One region of the Mycobacterium toneyamaense genome, then DNA from elsewhere that is predicted to be linked to it. Evidence: predicted binding sites of a transcription regulator. Region 1 holds the regulator's gene; the other holds the start of a gene.
The links. Region 1 encodes LexA, which represses DNA repair genes until DNA is damaged. Its sites were predicted from a motif close to CGAACANNTGTTCG; they were not measured.

Region 1 (9,821 bases):
ACCAGCTGCTGCGCAACGGGGTCGAGCTGTTCGAAGGCCACGGCCGGTTCCTCGACCCGCACACCCTGGTCATCGAGGACCCCACCCGCGACGAGAACGTCAACATCAGGGCGCGGTATGTCGTCATCGCCACCGGTACCAAGCCGGTCCGTCCGGCCGGGGTGAAGTTCGACGAGGAACGCGTCCTGGACTCCGACGGGATCCTGGACCTCAAGAGCCTGCCGCAGTCGATGGTGGTGGTCGGCGCGGGAGTCATCGGTATCGAGTACGCGTCGATGTTCGCGGCGCTCGGCACCAAGGTGACCGTGATCGAGAAGCGCCCGACAATGCTGGACTTCTGCGATTCCGAGATCATCGAGTCCCTCAAATTCCACCTGCGCGACCTCGCGGTGACCTTCCGGTTCGGCGAAGAGGTGACCGCGGTGGACGTGGGTCCCGGCGGAACCTTGACCACGCTCGCCAGCGGAAAGCAGATCCCCGCCGAGACGGTGATGTACTCGGCCGGCCGGCAGGGGCAGACCGAGCACCTCGACGTCGGCCAGGCGGGCCTCGAGGTCGACAGTCGCGGAAGGATTTTCGTCGACGACAACTACCAGACCAAGGTCGACCACATCTACGCCGTCGGTGACGTCATCGGCTTCCCGGCGCTGGCCGCGACCTCGATGGACCAGGGCCGGCTGGCGGCGTACCACGCGTTCGGCGAGCCCTGTAAGGGCATGACCGACCTGCAGCCGATCGGCATCTACTCCATTCCCGAGGTGTCGTACGTCGGCGCCACCGAAGTCGATCTCACCGACAGCTCGATTCCCTACGAGGTCGGGGTGTCGCGCTACCGCGAACTGGCGCGCGGGCAGATCGCCGGTGACTCGTACGGCATGCTCAAGCTGCTGGTGTCCACCGAGGACCTGACGCTGCTCGGCGTGCACATCTTCGGCTCCAACGCGACCGAACTGGTCCACATCGGCCAGGCCGTGATGGGGTGCGGCGGGACGGTGGAATACCTGGTCGACGCCGTCTTCAACTACCCGACCTTCTCGGAGGCCTACAAGGTCGCCGCGCTCGACGTGATGAACAAGCTGCGGGCGCTGAACCAGTTCAGACGCTAGGCGCTGCAGCCGTCGTCAGGGGCGCCGGTGGCGCGGTCCGCGGGACCGCCCTCCTGGGCTCGCTGATACAGCAGCTGGATCTGCACATCGAAGGGTGACGAGTACGACACGTCGTTGCCGCTGCAGCCACCGCCCTGCAGGCCGCCGACCACTCCCCTGACCTCGGTCGCCGACACCCACGGCGAGCCGCTGGTGCCGTCGACCAGGCCCGGGCAGCGCAGCGCCGGGAACCCGCGGTCGGGGCGTGATGTCGGCGCACTACAGCTGACCTGGTCCCCGCCGTCACCGAGCGGGTATCCCGTCACCGTGATCGGAACGTCGGGGCCCGGTGCGGCGCCGAGCACGAAGCCGCCGCCGGCGTGACGTTCCAGCGTCTCGGTCGTGGCCGCGCCGCCGTGGCTGACGCGGGCGATCGCGTAGTCGGCGGCCGGGTCCTGGCTGCGAACCCAGCGCGGGTCCAGGTACACCGCATCGATGTGCCAGAAGTCGCCGGGCACACCGCCGCGGTAACCGGGCGCGAACGTCGCGTCGAACGCCGCGTCCAGGCAGTGTGCGGCCGTGATGATCAGATTCCCGGCCAGCGAGTCGAGGACCGCGCCACTGCAGGTGTGCACGGAATCGCTGCCCAGGAACACCGCTCCGACGCGCGGATCGGGCCGGGGTCCCGGGACCACGGCCGCGCCGGCGGCGACCGTACCGGGGTCGCCGGCACGGGGATCGGCCTTGATCGCAGGCGGGCTGCACGCGGTGGCCAGCAGCGCGGCGAATGCGCTCACGGCCAGTCGGGTGCGAAGCATCTGTCCGATCTTGCCCGATACCGACGGCACGAGCAGCACCTGGTGCACCATGCGTACTGCGGGCCGACACCGGGAACAACACAAGAATGCGCGACACTTGTAGGAGACACATCCGGCGAGATGTGAACGCACGACGGCAAGGAGTGTGAAGGTGAGCGAGCACGACGGGAACGCGCGCAACGCGAGCGGCCAGCGGCCCGACAACAGCCGGGGCCAGCAGTATCAGCCCGAGCAGAGCGGTATGTACGAGCTGGAATTCCCCGCGCCCCAGTTGTCCGCCGCCGACGGCCGCGGACCGGTGATGGTGCACGCCCTCGAAGGCTTCTCCGATGCCGGTCACGCCATCCGGCTGGCCGCCGAGCACCTGAAGAACACGCTCGACACCGAACTGGTCGCGTCGTTCGCCATCGACGAACTGCTGGACTACCGGTCACGCCGGCCGCTGATGACGTTCACCACCGACCACTTCACCAAGTACGACGATCCCGAACTGAACCTGTACGCGCTGCACGACACCGCCGGGACGCCGTTCCTGCTGCTGGCCGGGATGGAGCCGGATCTGCGCTGGGAACGTTTCATCACGGCGGTGCGGCTGCTGTCCGAGCGGCTCGGGGTCCGGCAGATCATCGGGCTGGGCGCCATCCCGATGGCGGTCCCGCACACCCGCCCCGTCACCATGACGGCACACGCCGGCAACAAGGAGCTGATCGCCGATCACACGCCGTGGGTTGGCGAGGTACAGGTTCCGGCCAGCGTGTCGAACCTGTTGGAGTACCGGATGATTCAGCACGGCCACGAAGCCCTCGGCTTCACCGTGCATGTGCCGCACTACCTAGCGCAGACCGCGTATCCGCCCGCCGCCGAGGCGCTGCTGGGTGAGGTCTCCCGGATCGCGTCGCTGCAGATTCCGCTGCACGCGCTGTCGGAGGCGGGCGCCGAGGTGTACGCCAAGATCAGCGAGCAGGTGGAGGCCAGCGCCGAAGTCGCTCAAGTGGTCAGTGCACTGGAACAACAGTACGATTCGTTCGTCGCTGCTCAGGAAAATCGGTCGTTGCTGGCACGTGACGAGGAACTACCCAGCGGCGACGAACTCGGCGCACAGTTCGAGCAGTTCCTCGCCGAACAGTCCGGTGACGGATTCTCCGATCCCCAAGCCGGCGACGACGGCACTGTCGGCGACTGACCACGCGGTCGGCTTGGCCGACACCATGGGAAGGAGCTGGGACGATGTCCGATGGAAAGCCCAACCTGCACTCGGTGCGCGACGTGACGCCGCGGCTGGAGTACCGCACCATCCATGGTTACCGCCGCGCGTACCGGGTGGCGGGCTCGGGGCCGGCGATCCTGCTGATCCACGGCATCGGCGACAACTCCACCACGTGGGAAACCGTTCAGACGCGCCTCGCCCAGCGGTTCACCGTCATCGCCCCTGACCTGCTGGGCCACGGCCAGTCCGACAAGCCGCGCGCCGACTACTCGGTGGCGGCGTACGCCAACGGCATGCGGGACCTGCTCAGCGTGCTCGACATCGAACGCGTGACGGTCATCGGCCATTCACTGGGCGGCGGCGTGGCCATGCAGTTCGCCTATCAGTTCCCGCAATTGGTCGATCGCCTCGTGCTGGTGGGTGCCGGCGGTGTCACCCGCGACGTGAACATCGCACTGCGACTCGCGGCGCTGCCGCTGGGCACCGAAGCGCTGGCACTGTTGCGAATCCCGTTGGTACTGCCCGCCCTTCAGCTCGCCGGGCGTCTCGGCGGAGCGCTGCTCGGGTCGACCGGCCTGGGCCACGACCTGCCGAACATGCTGCGCATCCTCAACGACCTGCCCGAACCCAAGGCCTCATCCGCCTTCGCCCGGACCCTGCGCGCAGTGGTCGACTGGCGCGGCCAGGTGGTCACGATGCTGGACCGATGTTATTTGACCGAAGCCATTCCGGTGCAATTGGTTTGGGGCACCCAGGATGCCGTCATCCCGGCCGCCCACGGAGAACTCGCCCACGCCGCGATGCCGGGCTCCCGGCTCGAGTTCTTCGACAACTCAGGACATTTCCCATTTCACGACGACCCCGATCGGTTCGTGAAACTCATCGAGGAATTCATCGACACGACGGCGCCGTCGGTCTACGACCGTGATGCGCTGCGCGGACTCCTGCAGACCGGTGTCACCGCGAAGTCCATCGACGCCCCGCAAGATACGAAGTATGCGGTTCTCGACGCCATGGAGACCGACGAGCGCAGCGCGACCTAGCTGCCGTCAGCCCGACGACGTCACACCGCGGTGCGCCCGCAGCGCCTCGATTTCGCGTTCGAAGTCCTCCGCGGACGAGAATGAGCGGTACACCGACGCGAACCGCAGATAGGCGACCTCATCGAGGTCACGCAGAGGACCGAGGATCGCCAACCCGACCTCATGGCTCGGCACTTCGGGAGATCCGGTGGCCCGCACCGCATCTTCGACCTTCTGCGCCAACTGGTTCAGGGCATCGTCGTCGACCTGCCGCCCCTGGCAGGCGCGCCGTACGCCCTTGATCACCTTGTCCCGGCTGAACGGTTCGGTGACGCCGCTGCGTTTGACCACCGCGACGACTGCGGTCTCCACCGTGGTGAACCGGCGACCGCACTCCGGGCATGACCGGCGACGCCGAATCGCCTGCCCTTCGTCAGCTTCTCGTGAATCGACTACACGCGAGTTCGGATGCCGGCAGAACGGACAGTGCATCACCGCTCCTTCGCCGCACCGACAATCGACCGTTTCGAACGGTCTCGAGCCTACCCGTGCCGCTCTGACGCGGCCGGGCGCCGTGCCGATCGACGCGCGCACGGACTGTCCTCAGCCGACCGGCGCGATCAGCGTCTGCCCGGCGTTCAGGGCCACCGACGGGAGCTTGTTCAGCTCCTTGATGCGGTCGACGACGGCACTGACCGGCGCGTCGGGCGCCACCCGCCGCGCGACCTGCTGGATCGACTCCCCCGTCTGCACCCGGACCACCGCGAGCTGCGCGGGCACGGAGGCCGTCGAAGAAGTCGGCTGGACCGCTTCGCCGAACTGCGCCACCAGACCCAGCCACACCGTGATCCCGGCCGCGACCAGGGCCAGCATCACCGTGGTCAACGGGGTGATCGGATTGCGGCGGTGCGAGGCACGCGACGTCAGCACGCCCGTACCCCGGTGCCGGAAGGCCGCGCCCGAGGGACGCGCGCCGGCCGGCCGCAGCCGGGCCTGGCGGTGCCGGTTGACATCTGAACGCCGAGGCACGGTGCGGACGACGACGTCGGTCGGGTATTCGCGGGTGATGACGGTCATGTCGGTTCCTCTCAGGAGTTCGTACATAGGTTCGATCGCTCTTGTGTTCGACTATATCGCCCAAATGTTCGAAGGGTAGAACATGTGATCGAACTGTTGCGAACGATACGACCACCCACCGACAAGTTCCGTACCCCGACTCCGCCACCCCTTTCACGACGTCACCACCGGATCACGCCCGCGACACGCCGAGCCGCCCGATCTCGAACACATGTTTGATGAATCGGGTGCGCTGGGCTAGATTCGTCTCCATGAGCGACAGCACCGATACCCCGGACACCCAGGCAGGCGGACGGTCCAGCAGCCTCACCGAGCGCCAGCGGACCATCCTCGATGTCATCCGCACCTCGGTCACCACGCGCGGTTATCCGCCCAGCATCCGGGAGATCGGTGACGCCGTCGGTCTCACCTCGACATCGTCGGTGGCCCACCAGCTGCGCACATTGGAGAAGAAGGGCTACCTGCGCCGTGACCCGAACCGCCCGCGCGCGGTGGACGTGCGCGGCGCGGACGATTCGACCGGAGCCACCATCACCACCGATGTCGCCGGTTCGGACGCGCTGCCCGAGCCGACCTTCGTCCCGGTGCTCGGCCGGATCGCGGCCGGTGGCCCGATCCTGGCCGAAGAGGCCGTCGAAGACGTCTTCCCGCTCCCCCGCGAACTCGTGGGCGAGGGCTCGTTGTTCCTGCTGAAGGTCGTCGGCGAGTCGATGATCGACGCCGCGATCTGCGACGGCGACTGGGTCGTCGTGCGGCAGCAGAACGTGGCCGACAACGGCGACATCGTCGCGGCGATGATCGACGGCGAGGCCACGGTGAAGACCTTCAAGCGCACGAAGGGCCAGGTGTGGCTGATGCCGCACAACCCGGCGTTCGATCCGATCCCGGGCAACGACGCGGTCGTACTCGGCAAGGTCGTGACCGTCATCCGCAAGATCTGACGCCGGCCAGACCTACAGATGAGCCCCGCTGCAGTCGCTCGCAGCGGGGCTCAGTCGTGACTCCGGTCAGCCGCGGATGAACCCGTTGGTGACCGCGAATTCCTCACTGGCAAACCAGATTTGGACAGGCGCCTCGGCATATCCGGGAGACCCCGGCACCCAGTACAAACCCGACTCCGTATTGGCCTTGATGTCATAGCCCTCGGGCGGCTCGGCACCGGTGGCCACGCGGAACGACATCTGCGCGGTCTCGGGTTCCTCGGCCCCCAGCGCATGGTGTCTGCCGCTGGCGGGACCGGCCACCACCGTCTCCTCCGGCGGTGTCGCGACCGCAGGCGGCTCGTGCACAGGAGGCTCGTCCACGGGCGTCTCGGTGGCCGGTTCCGCTGCCGGTGTCTCAGCCGCCTCGACCTCGGGGGCCTGTTCTTGCGGCTCGGGCGCGCACTCGTCACCGGCCTGGGCGTCGGCGTCGCGGCCGTCGGCCGGCGCTGCCCAGACGCGGTCGCCGGGGTCCCGGGGCCGTAGGCCCGCGAAGCCCGCCAACCCGGCCGCGGTGAGGCCTGCCGCCGCACCGCCGCGACGCAGGGCGTCGGGCAGTTGCACCGATGTCGTCGGCTCGTCGGCGGATTCGTCGGCGTCCGGCTCCGGCTCCGGCTCGGTGGGCTCGGCCGCGTCCACCGGCTGGGCCTCGGCTTCGGCCTGCGCCTCGGGCACCTCCTCGGACCGCTCACCCTCGGCCGTCTCGGCCGGCGTTTCAGTGGGCTGTTCGGCCGTGAAATCCGGGTACACCGTCGGCGCGGTGTCGATGACATCAGGGTTGCTCTGGAACGCGGGGCCGCCGTGCGGGTTGTCGAACTGCTGGTCCTCGGCCGCGTACTCGTCGCCGTACTCGCTGTCGGCGCCGCCATCGGCATACTGCGGGTCGCCGTACTCGCCGTCGCCGAACTCGTGGTCGTCGTAGTCGTACGCGTCCTGGTCGTCGATGGCGTCCTGACCGGCATTCCGCCGGCGCCGCAGCAGTGCCGCGATCACGATGCCGACCACCACCAGCAACAGCGGGATGATCGCCAGCAGCCACCACCAGTGGAACTGGTACCACTTGCCGGACTCATCGGCCTGCGAGGTCACGCCACCCGGCAGATCGACACTGGGCACCTGGAGGCCGCTCAGTTGCGACGCCAGTTCTGCCGGCTCGGTGCTGAACGCACGGCTGGACTTGTTCCACGAGATCGAACCGCCCGTGAACTTCTGGCTGACGACGTCGCCGCTGACGGTCTGATCGGCGGTCGGCGCGCCGAGCTTGCCGGTCGCGCCACCGAGCTTGTCCCACGCCGCGTTCATCGCGCCGCGGACGACGAACGCGCCGTGCTCGGGCGTCCAGAAGATCGCCGGGTTGTCGGCGGCGGCGAACGTGGCGATGCGGCTCGTGGGCGAGATGCCGCCGTCGGTCTCGTTGCTCGCCGGGAATCCGAGATCGCCCTGCGGGCCGCCGGCCGCGCGGTATTTGGCCAGTACGTCGCCGGTGATCGCGTGCGCACCGGTCGCCGGTGAATAGAAGATGGTGCCGCCGGCGAAGTTCTGTGCCACGCCGTCGCCGACCTTGTACTGGGCACCCTGCTCGTCTCCGAGGGTGCCCTGCGGCCCGCCGGCTGCCCGTCGTGCGGCGGCGATGGCCGTCGTCGCGTCGCCCGGCACGTCGAGGCCGGTCAGCTGGCCGGCCAGGTCGGCCGGCGTGGTGGTGAACGCCTTGGTCTTGGCGTTCCAGCTCACCTCACCGCCGGTGAAGGGCTGGGTGACGACGTCGCCCTTCCAGGACTCGTCGGCAGTGGGTACGCCGAGGGTGCCGGCCGACCCGCCGAGCTTGTCCCAGGCGGCGTTGATGGCGCCGCGCACCACCCAGGCGCCGTTGTCGGGCGTCCAGAAGATGACCGGCTTGTCAGCGGCACTGAAGGTGCTGTTGCGGCTGTCAGTGGCCTTGCCCGCGCCCTCGTCGATGGTCGGGAAGCCGAGATCGCTGTCCGCGGCGCCGCCCAAGGCCTGGTACTTGTCGAGGATCGCGCCGTAAATGAGATGGGCGCCGGTGCCCTCGCTGAAATAGATCTTGCCGCCCGCGAAGTTCTGCGCAAAGCCCGCGCCGACCTGGTAGACGTCACCGTCCTTGGCACCCAGCTCACCCGTGTCACCGCCCGCGGCATCCCACGTGTGGGATATCGCCGCGTCGGCGTCGCTTTCCGGTGTCGCGTATGCCGTCGGAGCCATGAGCAATGCCACCGCGACAGAAAGGGCCCCGACACCAGCCCATCCGCCACGGGTTCGCAGCCCGGTCATCGAATTCCTCCCGCGGTCGGCAAAACTCCGGATACAAAATTCCGTCAGACAAACTCTCTTGATTGAGAGATTCTGTCAACTTTGCTTCAGTTCATGCCCATCGTGCGGGATATCGGGCGGTGACGCACCAGTGTGTCGCGCTTCGATATGCGAATAAATTCGCGCGGCAATTTGTTAAACGCCCAATCCGCGGCCGATGATCTCCTTCATGATCTCGGTGGTCCCGCCGTAGATGGTCTGGATGCGCGAGTCCAGGAATGCCCGCGCAATGGGATATTCGCGCATATAGCCGTAGCCGCCGTGCAGCTGCAGACACCGGTCGACCAGGCGAACCTGCGCCTCTGTGGAATACCATTTGGCCATCGCCGCCTGGTCGATTGTCAGCTTTCGATCGAGATGCAGGCGAATGAACTCATCGACCATGATTCGCACCGCCGTGGCCTCTGTCGCCAGTTCCGCCAACACGAATCGGCTGTTCTGGAAGCTGCCGATCGGCTTGCCGAACGCTTTACGCTCCTTGGCGTATTGCAATGTCGATTCCAGCACGGCCTCCATCGCCGCGGCAGCCATCACGGCGATGGAAATACGCTCCTGCGGCAGGTTCTGCATCAGATAGACGAACCCCATGCCCTCGACGCCCAGCAGGTTCTCGGCCGGGACTTTGACGTCGGTGAACGACAATTCCGCGGTGTCCTGCGCGTCGAGGCCGATCTTGTCGAGGTGACGGCCGCGCTCGAAACCCGCCATGCCGCGCTCGACCACCAGCAGGCTGAAGCCCTGCGCGCCCTTGTCCGGGTCGGTCTGAGCGACGACGATCACCAGGTCGGCGTGAATACCGTTGGTGATGAACGTCTTCGAGCCGTTGAGCACGTAGTGGTCGCCGTCTTTGACCGCACGGGTCTTGATGCCCTGCAAGTCACTACCGGTGCCCGGTTCGGTCATCGCGATGGCACAGATCAGTTCGCCGCTGCAGAAACCGGGCAGCCAGCGCTGCTTCTGCTCGTCGTTGGTCAGCTCGAGCAGGTACGGCGCGATGACGTCGTTCTGCAGCGTGAAGCCCAGACCGCTGTGTCGTCCCGCCGCGGTCTCCTCGCTGACGATGACGTTGTAGCGGAAGTCCGGGTTTCCGCCGCCGCCGTACTCCTCCGGCACGGCCATGCCGAGAAAACCCTGTTTACCCGCCTCGCGCCAGACCTCGCGGTCGACGATCTTGGCCTTCTCCCACTCCTCGCGGTAGGGCTCGGCATGGCGGTCGAGGAACGCGCGGTACGACTCCCGGAACAGCTCGTGCTCGGGTTCGAACAACGTGCGGTCGTACTTGATGACACCCATGTGAGACCTCC
Region 2 (9,821 bases), 780 kb from region 1:
AAGGCGCTCGAGGACATGCGGCGCGTGCATACCGAACTCGCCGCCACCGGCGCGACCGTGGTCACGACGACGTTTCCCGACATCGCCCGCATCCTGCCGGTGGGACGGGTGCTCAGCGGCCGGCTGCGCCGCATCAATGAGGTGATCCGGGCCGACTCGACCCGTTTCGGATTCCGGCTGGTCGACCTGTCGACGGCCACCTCGATGCTGGACCCCGCGACCTGGGCCGTCGACCGGGTGCACGGCTCCCCGCACGGCCATCAACTGTTCGCCGACGCCGCCGCCGAGGCGCTGGAGTTGCCCGGCAGCGATCACCGCTGGGCCGAGGTCGAGGGTGAACTCGTCCTGCCGCGACTGCGCGAGCGCATGTATTCGCAGCTGATGTGGGCCCAGAACATGCTGATGCCGTGGGTGTGGCGGCACACGCTGGGCAGTTCTCGAGGTAAGGGGCTCGAGCCGAAGCGCCCGGTGCTGGCGCCGCTCGACGCCAGCCCGGCGTTATCCGAGGCCGAGTAGTCCGAGCGGCAGCGGCGATTCACCGCGTCCGAGCGCACCGACGACGCCCGGGCAGAACGACGAGATCGCGAAGCCGGTGAACATCGTGGCCGGGCCCAGCGACATGCCCGAGGTGTCGGCGACCTTGGCCGCCGCGTCGGCCAGGGTCTGGCCGGGCTGCGCGAGCATCGGGCACACCGACTGGCCCAGCGCGACCGGATCAGACCCGTTCGGCAGCATCATGTCGGCGTTGCTGAGCGCGTTGTTGAAGGCATCGACGCCCGCATCTGCGCTGGCCGGAGCGGCCACGACGAGGCTGCCCACGATTCCGACGGTGGTAGCTGCAATTGCGATGGCGGCGCCGAATGTGCTCTTCATGATGTCCTCATCATAGGGGAAGCAGGTTGCCGCTACCGCCTCGCGGCCGTCTCAGACGCCCGTCCAGGCGCTTGCAATCCGGGTTCCGATGTCGATGACCTTGGCATCTGCGCTGTTGATCTCGCCTGCCACATGCTGGGCGATGAAGCGCCGGATCTCGCCGTCGACGTTGGCAACGATGCGCAACAGCTCCGCCCGGATCGATGACGACGTCACGTGGATGGCGATGTCCGACGACCGTGGCGTCTTGACGTCGATGACGAGGAGCAGCGGGTGGGCGGCCCGCGCGGTCGCGGTCAGGTTGATCTCGCCGAACACCATGAACCGGGGCCGGTCGATGCGCAGGTCCAGCGTCATGTCGATTTCCAGCGGGATGCGGATTGCGAAGGTGATTTCTTCACCGAGCGTCCTGGCCACCACGGGGTGTTTGATCTGCACGCGCGCGGTGACCTTCGCGAGCCCGCCGGGGCCCTGGGCGATGGGACCCATGTCGAAGGCTTCACCGGCGATGCCGCCGATCGCGTCCGCGACACGTTCCTCGCTGACCGCGACCTCGAAGAATCGTCGACCGAATTCCTCGTAGGACATGTATTCGTGTTGTGGTTGCACTGGCATGGTGTGACTACGTTCTCATGTCGGGGACGGAAGCAGCGGCAACTGGCGGCTTCATTCGGCAAAGAGTCGCAGGCCGACGATGCCCCGGCCCCCGATACCCAGCTCCGCGATGACCACACCGCGGTAGCCGTCCCGTCGGACGCCGGCCAGGACGTACCGGCCTGCGGCAATGACCTTCTGCACGCGCGTTCCGGCGAGTTCTTCGACCAGTTCGGACACGCTGAGCCGGGCGTCAGGGCCGCGGGTGATCTGCACCGGCTCACTGAGCCGGCGCTTGACCGCCAGCTCGTCGCCCGTCGCGGCATCGGCCAGCAGCCCCGTCAACGCACGCTTTGCTCTTGTCCCTCCGGTGCGCAGCCCGCCGAGAAAACCCACCGCGCCGCCGGGGCCCTGGTTGCGCAACAGCGCCGCCGAGAGCCCCAAACCCGCCGGCAGCGCCGCGGCGCCGCACCGGACGAACTGCACGACCATGCCCGGCAGCTCCCAAAATGCTTGCAGCCGAGAAATTTTCAGCGACGCGTCGGAGCCCTCTGCCACCACGTCGTACTGCAGATAGACCGGGATGCGCAGCTGCACCTGGGTGCCCATGTGCACTTCGAGCTCGAGGTCACGCACGACGGTGTTGCCGAGCACGATGTCGGCGTCGCGGTGGAACACGATGGTGCGCGGCCCGATGAAGGTGTCGTAGAACTGTGCGATGGCACGGTGACCGACGTGCGGCCGGGAACCGGCAGGGTCCTCGACGCGTCCGTCGGCGCTGAACAAATCCACCCAGGCCGCCTTGTCGTGCGCTGCCGTGGCGGCAGGCGAGCGCTCGACGGTGGCCAGGAGGTCGTCGCGGGTCGGCGATTGTGGTACCGGCATGTCTCCATCGTCCACCACCGCCGAGTTCGGCTGCGAGGGGATGGCCTGTCGGATCGTCGTGGCAGATGTCGCCGATGTCGCGCACACTGGTCGGTATGAGCAACAACGGCCCGTTCGGCATCGATCCGGAAGAGTTCGATCGCGTCCTGCGCGAGACGGGCGAGGGCATCCGGGGCGTATTCGACCGCCTCGGCCGCGGTGCCGCCTGGGCCAACGTGGTGAACGACCTGACCCGGACGCCGCGGCACGCGACGCAGCCCGAGACCACCGGCGACACCGGCGACGGCGTGTGGGTGGTGTACACCGTCGCCGCGGACGGCGGAGCGCACGTCGAAGAGGTCTACCCCTCCGAACTGGAGGCCCTGCGGGCCAACAAGAACAACACCGACCCGTCCCGAAAGGTCAGGTTCCTGCCCTACGGCATCGGGGTGAGCGTGCTGGACGCGCCTGAACAGGCCAGCGCACCGCAGCGTGACGACGATCAGACGGCGGGGCACGAACCCCGCTGATATTGACCTGCCGACTATATCCCCGGCGACGCGGCTGACACGCTACGCTTTGCCACATTGTCGTGTGGCAGTAGTGCGAGGGGAGATGACCAGGATGTTTCGGGTACTGACGGTGGCCGCAGCGATCGCCGGAACCGCCATCGGGCTGGCACCCTTCGCGAGCGCCGATCCGGCGCTGGGCGGCAGCGACGATCCCGGCCGCTACCCCACTGACGTCCCCGGCATGAACTACCAGGCCGTCAACGGCGCGCCGTGCGACAACCACGACATCTTCATCTTCGGCCGCGGTCCGGGCGGCGCATCCATGGCCTGCCACTGGATTCCCAACCAGTGGCCGCCCGTCGACACCGGATTCTGGGGCTACTCCTATGCGATCCAGGGCGTCAAGGACATCGGTTCTCCGTGCCCGGGCCCGCAGACCGCGGCGCAGGCTCCTGACGGCCGACCGCTGCTGTGCCTGGGAGCGCAGGGCTGGCAGCCCGGCTTCAAGACCGGCGACGGGTTCTTCCCGAGCTGATCCCCACACTGCACCGCGAGCCGCTGGCCGGGTGTCGACATTCGTCACTGGCGGTAGTGCGCATTCAATTCGTTTGCAGCGCAGCACTTTCGCCTTCCATGGTTGTGGGTCACCGGTAGCCTCAAGTGCCGCGGTCGCTGACCGCCATCGCTGCCGACCGCCGTCGCTGCGATCCGCCGCGCTGCTGACCGTCATCGCCGCGACCCGCACCGCGCCCCGATCCCGCCTTCTGTTTCGGACCAGCCGACCGATTCGAACGGACGGCCGATATTCGCCCATAGGACATCGCCGGTGAGGCTGGGTTGCCGCATCGGGGCGTCGTATCAGGTTGCGGGACTGTCTGTTTCACCATCGGAATCTCCGCTCTCGGGCGGGTAGAGCGTGGGGTGGTGGTAGTGGTTGGTTCGTGGTTGGCCGACGTCGAGCAGGGGTGGTGGGGTCCATTGGGTGCGACCGTCGGGGCCCATGGTGGTGTGCCAGCCGCCGGTGTCGACCAGACGGTTGTCGCGGCCGCAGGCCAGGGTGAGGTTGGTGATGTCGGTGGGGCCGTCGTCGCGCCAGTTGGTGTTGACGTGATGAGCCTGCGAGCGCGAGGCGGGGGCGATGCAGTTGGGGCGGGTGCAGCCGTGGTCGCGGGCGAACAACGCCAGGCGTTGGGCTGTACTGGCGGTTCTCGCTGCCCGGCCCAAGTAGAGCGGTTGGCCGGTGTGCTCATCGAACACCGCCAGGTAGTTGTCCGAGCCCTGGGCTGCCATCCGCACCAGATCCTTCACCAGGAGCTTGGTACCGGTGTGGGTGAGCGCCATCCCGGCGCGCTTTTCCAGCTCGGTGACGGTGCAGGTGGCGACCACCGCGACGGGGAACCCGTTGTGCACCCCGGAGGTTCCGGTGGCCAGCATCATCCGGCCCACGAATTTGAAGGCGTCGTACTGCCGCTGCGCCACAGTCCTTGTGTCGTTGTCGATCTGCTCCTGCGTCGGGGTCCCGGAGAAGCAGGGTTCCGGATCGGCCGGGTTGCACATGCCCGGGGCGGCGTACTTGTCGAACAACACCTCCCAGTAAGCCCGCCCTTCCGGATCGAGTTGAGCGGTGACGTCGGTACGCCCGTCAGGCCGCTGCTTACCCATCACGAACGACCGCTTCGGATCCGGCTCATCGTCGTTGGGTTCGGGCCCATCCTGATCCAGCTTGTACAACAAATCCGCCGCGACTTTGCGGAGGTCTTCGGGGGTTTTGACCCGGGCATCGGCCACCAGATCCGTCTCGCACTGCAACAACGTGACCGGGTCGGCCGCCCACAACGGCACCTTGCCGAAAAACCAGGCGATCACCTGCACGTGCTCACTATTGATCGCACCCTCGGCCAACGCGGCGGCCACCAGTTCCCACACCGGACCCAACGCCTCGCCCGTGATCGCCGAGCGCGGACCCAAATTATCCGTGTCCCGCACCCTCCGGCGGGCCTCCTCCCGGCTGATCCGCAACCGCACATGCAACACCTCAGGCCAATCCTTGGCCCCGATCCCCTTGGCGGTGGCCTGGGTTTGTGCCGCGGCCAGGATCTGATGGTCGACCGCCTCGGCCGCGCACTTCAGGGTTTCGCGGCGGGACTGCAGCTCCAACAGGACTTTGATGGGCAACCCGCTGTAGTCCAGGCCGTTGACCGTGGCGATCGCATCCTCAAGCGCCGCGTAGGCGTTGAGGACAGTAGCGGAGTCGATGGCCATACTCGAACATTAGTTCGAATCACCGACAAGGCGCTGTGACGAATGGGCCACTAGTTACCTCCTGCAACCAGCGCTAACAAAGTGACCAAAGTTTTTTCGAGAGCGTCGCCGGTAAGGCAAGGAAACCCGGCCATCCAGCGCGGCACCCCATCCGGCAGCCTGGATCAGCCCAAGCTTTTCTCAAAATGACGCCGAATGGCAGCGAGCATCGCCGCGTGCGCCTTCTCCGCCTGCGCAGCAGTGAAAGCCATGAACGGAGAAGGTGCCTCTATATCCACTACCTCGGTGAGAGCGGTGCCTGCGCCGGCAGGCGCGAAGGTGACGGTGCCACTGAGCCGCACGGACGGAAATTGGCGCGCCTCGGTGTGCACGACGCCGTCGGGCGCGATCAGCACCGTGGCCCGGTAGGTCACGCGCAGACTCAACGGGCCGAATGGGATGCGATCCCGCACCCGATAGTCACGGCGGCGGCCCCGCACATCCTGCTGATCGGCCAGACAGTCCACCGCCACCACGAGCGGATGAACCAGCTTCATATTCGCCAGATCTGTATAGAAGGTGCGGACTTCGTCGGGCGTCCCCGGCACCTCTTCCCTGAGTTCGAACCGGGACCGCGACAGCCACATCGACCCACCGTAACTTGACCGTTTCAGATGGTCAGCCAGTATCCGCCGAATCGGCGGCATGAGCTGCCCGACAGGACGTCGAAACCGACGCAAAAGCCGCGCAGAGGCCGGTCACGCCGGTCTCGGAATTAGCTGGTCACGACCTCGCAACGACCGTCACGACCTTGCATTTGCGCAAAAGCTGTGTATGGCAGTATGTTTTGCGCATTCACCTGCGAAGACGTGAAATCGCTTCTGCCCCAAACGATGCGAATACACACCGATGTAACGCACACCACAGGATTCGCGAAACGTGATGGCAGACACAGTATTTTGACCGTCGCGATTTTCCGTTGCTAGCGTTCATCGCCATGTTTGCTATTGCGACCGCCTCGCTGCTGGCTTTGGTCAACCAGGTTTCGGGTACGCCGTACGTCTCCGGCGGAGACACGGCACGCGGCACTGACTGCTCCGGACTGGCCTCCTGGGTGGCCAACGCGGCCACCGGCCGCCCCATCTACGGCAACCGGTTCAACACCGGCAACGAAGAGGCCGCACTGCGGGCTCGTGGCTTCCTGCCCGGCACCGCGCCCGGCGCCCTGAACATCGGCTGGAACGGCGGCCACACGGCCGTGACGCTGCCGGACGGCACTCCGGTGTCCAGCGGTGAGGGCGGTGGCGTCCGCATCGGTGGCGGCGGCGCCTTCCAGCGCCAGTTCACCCACCACATGCACCTGCCGATGGCCCCGGGTGAGGACATCCCCGCCGACCTGCCTCTCGACGGCCCGCTGGACGCGCCCCTGGCGCCTCCGGCCGACCCGGCCGACCTCCCGGCCCCGGAAATCATCGAGGCGGCCAACTTCGCGCCCGCTCCCGAGGCCCCGGCGCCGGCCCCCGAGGCGCCTGCCCCGGCTCCTGAGGGCCCGGAGATGCCCGTCTAACCGTTCGACGACCCCTCTGTTTCACAGTCAGGGCTGCCACCGCTCAGCGATGGCAGCCCTGACTGCTATCTGACGTCTTCGGCAAGGTGGGTTCCGGTCAGGGTGTTCCCGGCCGCGACCAGGTCGGCCGGAGAACCCTCGAAGATGACCCGGCCGCCGTCGTGACCTGCGCCGGGACCCAGGTCGATGATCCAGTCGGCGTGCGCCATGACGGCCTGGTGATGTTCGATGACGAGGACCGACTTGCCGCCGTCGACGATCCGGTCCAAGAGCGCGAGCAGTTGCTCGACGTCCGCCAGGTGCAGGCCGGTGGTCGGCTCGTCGAGGATGTAGATGTCGCCCTTCTCCCCCATCTGCGTGGCGAGCTTGAGTCGTTGTCGCTCCCCGCCGGACAGTGTGGTCAGCGGCTGCCCGAGCGTGAGGTAGCCCAGCCCGACGTCCACCATCCGGGCGAGGATTTTCTGTGCGGCCGGCACTTTCGCGTCACCGTCGGAGAAGAACTGCTCGGCCTCGGCGACGGGCATGGCGAGCACTTCGGCGATGTTCTGCCCGCCCAGGGTGTATTCGAGCACCGAGGCCCCGAACCGCCGGCCTTCGCACTCTTCACAGCGCGACTCGACGGTCGCCATCACTCCCAGGTCGGTGTAGATGACTCCGGCTCCGTTGCATGCCGGGCAGGCGCCTTCCGAATTCGAGCTGAACAGTGCGGGTTTGACGTCGTTGGCCTTGGCGAACGCCTTGCGGATGTGGTCGAGCAGTCCGGTATAGGTGGCCGGGTTGCTGCGTCGCGATCCCCGGATCGGCGCCTGGTCGATGGTGACGACGCCGTCGCGCCCGGCCACCGACCCGTCGATCAGGGAGCTCTTGCCCGAGCCCGCCACGCCCGTGATCACGGCGAGCACGCCGAGCGGGATGTCCACGTCGACGTCCTGCAGATTGTTGGTGTTTGCGCCACGAATCTCCAACGCCCCGTTGGCTTCTCGCACCGACTCCTTCAGCGCCGCCCGGTCGTCGAGATGCCGTCCGGTGATACTGCCGCTACCGCGCAGCCCCTTCACCGTGCCTTCGTAAACCACCTGGCCGCCACCCGAGCCCGCCTCGGGACCGAGGTCCACCACGTGGTCGGCGATGGCGATCACTTCCGGCTTGTGTTCGACGACCAGCACGGTGTTTCCCTTGTCCCGCAGCTGAATCAACAGGTCGTTCATGCGGGTGATGTCGTGCGGATGCAGTCCGATGGTCGGCTCGTCGAACACGTAGGTGACGTCGGTCAGGGCCGAGCCGAGGTGGCGAATCATCTTGACCCGCTGCGCTTCTCCGCCGGAGAGTGTGCCGGCGGGGCGCGCCAGGGAGAGGTAGCCCAGACCGATCGCGACAAACGAGTCGAGCGTGTGCCGCAATGTCGCCAACAGGGGCGCCACGCCGGCGCCGAGGCGCTTGTCGTCGGCCAGCGCCCCGACCCACTCCGCGAGGTCGGTGATCTGCATGGCGCAGGCCTCGGCGATGTTGACGCCCTTGATCTTTGACGAGCGAGCCAGCTCCGACAACCGGGTGCCGTCGCACTCGGGACAAGTCGTGAACGTCACCGCCCGCTCGACGAACGCCCGGATATGGGGCTGCATCGCCTCGACGTCCTTGCTCAGGAACGATTTCTTGATCTGCGGGATCAGCCCCAGGTAGGTGAGGTTGACGCCGTCGACCTTGATCTTGGTCGCCTCCTTGTGCAGCAGGGCGTCCAGTTCCTTCTTGGTGAACTTCTTGATCGGCTTGTCGGGGTCGAAGAAGCCGCAGCCGTTGAAGATTCGGCCGTACCAGCCGTCGATGCTGAAGCCGGGAATGGTGATGGCGCCCTCGTTGATCGACTTGCTGTCGTCGTACAGCGCGGTGAGATCGATGTCGTTGACGGCGCCACGACCCTCACACCGCAGACACATACCGCCCACGATGTTGAAGTCGCGACGCTCTTTGACGGTGCGTCCGGCGCGCTCCATGGTCACCGCCCCGGCCCCGCTGATCGAGGCGACGTTGAACGAGAACGCCTGCGGCGAGCCGATGTTCGGTTCACCGATCCGGCTGAACAGGATCCGGAGCAGCGCACCGGTGTCGGTGGCGGTGCCGACCGTGGAGCGTGGGTCGGAGCCCATCCGCTCCTGGTCGACGATGATCGCGGTCGTCAAACCCTCGAGCACGTCGACGTCGGGGCGGGCCTGCGACGGCATGAAGCCCTGCACGAATGCGCTGTAGGTCTCGTTGATCAGCCGCTGCGATTCGGCGGCGATGGTGTCGAACACCAGCGAGCTCTTGCCGGAGCCGGACACCCCGGTGAACACCGTCAGCCGCCGCTTGGGGATCTCGACGCTGATGTCCTTGAGGTTGTTCTCCCGGGCACCGACCACGCGGATGAGGTCATGGCTGTCAGCGGCATGCGTTCTGCTGGGCATACCCACACGCTAACCGGGCCTCGAGCCGGGTCGCTTCTCGATTCCTGATCACTTCTCGCGAGCAGCCATAAAACTGTCGAAAATCACTGGGATATCGACAGTTTTATGTCTCCTCGCGAGAACACCGCTACTTGCCGAAGCCCGCCTTGCGCAGGGCGTCGGCCATCGAGCCGGACGGCACAGACTCGCGGCGGCCACCGCCATTGCCGCGCTGCGGATTACGTCCGCGATCTTGGCCATTGCCGCGGTTCTGTCCGCCACCGTTACCGCCGCGGTTGCCGCCATCGCGTCCGCGCGGCTGCCCGCCGCCGTCGCGCCGGGCTCCGCCGCCCTGCTCGGGCCGCTTGCCGTCGCGGGCGCGCTGCGGGTCGTCGTTGAGCCGCAGGCTCAGTCCGATGCGCTGCCGCTCGACATCGACCTCGAGCACCTTGACTTTGACGACCTGGCCGGACTTGACCACCTCGTGCGGGTCGGAGACGAAGCGGTCGGCCATCGCCGACACGTGCACCAGACCGTCCTGGTGCACGCCGACGTCCACGAAAGCGCCGAACGCGGCCACGTTCGTCACGACGCCCTCGAGCACCATGCCGACCTTGAGGTCGGACACCTTCTCGACGCCGGCCGCGAAGGTCGCGGTGGAGAACGCGGGGCGCGGGTCGCGGCCCGGCTTCTCCAGCTCGCCCAGGATGTCGGTCACGGTCGGGATGCCGAATCGTTCGTCGGCGAAGT

Region 2: ACZ5IQ_RS16725 (HNH endonuclease signature motif containing protein) is a predicted target of LexA. The motif match lies at 5,109-5,122, and genes of this name have one in related genera.

What each region holds. Positions count from the first base shown of each region.
Region 1 is NZ_AP040333.1:2,677,636-2,687,456, reverse strand. It holds gene sthA (Si-specific NAD(P)(+) transhydrogenase) at 1-1,106, shown strand, start outside; gene ACZ5IQ_RS12965 (trypsin-like serine peptidase) at 1,103-1,954, opposite strand; gene ACZ5IQ_RS12960 (proteasome assembly chaperone family protein) at 2,145-3,086, shown strand; gene ACZ5IQ_RS12955 (alpha/beta fold hydrolase) at 3,131-4,153, shown strand; gene nrdR (transcriptional regulator NrdR) at 4,160-4,624, opposite strand; gene ACZ5IQ_RS12945 (LysM peptidoglycan-binding domain-containing protein) at 4,736-5,209, opposite strand; gene lexA (transcriptional repressor LexA) at 5,461-6,150, shown strand; gene ACZ5IQ_RS12935 (LGFP repeat-containing protein) at 6,217-8,478, opposite strand; gene ACZ5IQ_RS12930 (acyl-CoA dehydrogenase family protein) at 8,653-9,810, opposite strand.
Region 2 is NZ_AP040333.1:3,456,674-3,466,494, forward strand. It holds gene ACZ5IQ_RS16695 (SGNH/GDSL hydrolase family protein) at 1-516, shown strand, start outside; gene ACZ5IQ_RS16700 (DUF732 domain-containing protein) at 499-873, opposite strand; gene ACZ5IQ_RS16705 (hypothetical protein) at 925-1,488, opposite strand; gene ACZ5IQ_RS16710 (nuclear transport factor 2 family protein) at 1,540-2,352, opposite strand; gene ACZ5IQ_RS16715 (hypothetical protein) at 2,448-2,861, shown strand; gene ACZ5IQ_RS16720 (hypothetical protein) at 2,956-3,378, shown strand; gene ACZ5IQ_RS16725 (HNH endonuclease signature motif containing protein) at 3,702-5,105, opposite strand; gene ACZ5IQ_RS16730 (SRPBCC family protein) at 5,270-5,731, opposite strand; gene ACZ5IQ_RS16735 (peptidoglycan endopeptidase) at 6,082-6,651, shown strand; gene ACZ5IQ_RS16740 (ATP-binding cassette domain-containing protein) at 6,717-9,092, opposite strand; gene ACZ5IQ_RS16745 (Tex family protein) at 9,220-9,821, opposite strand, start outside.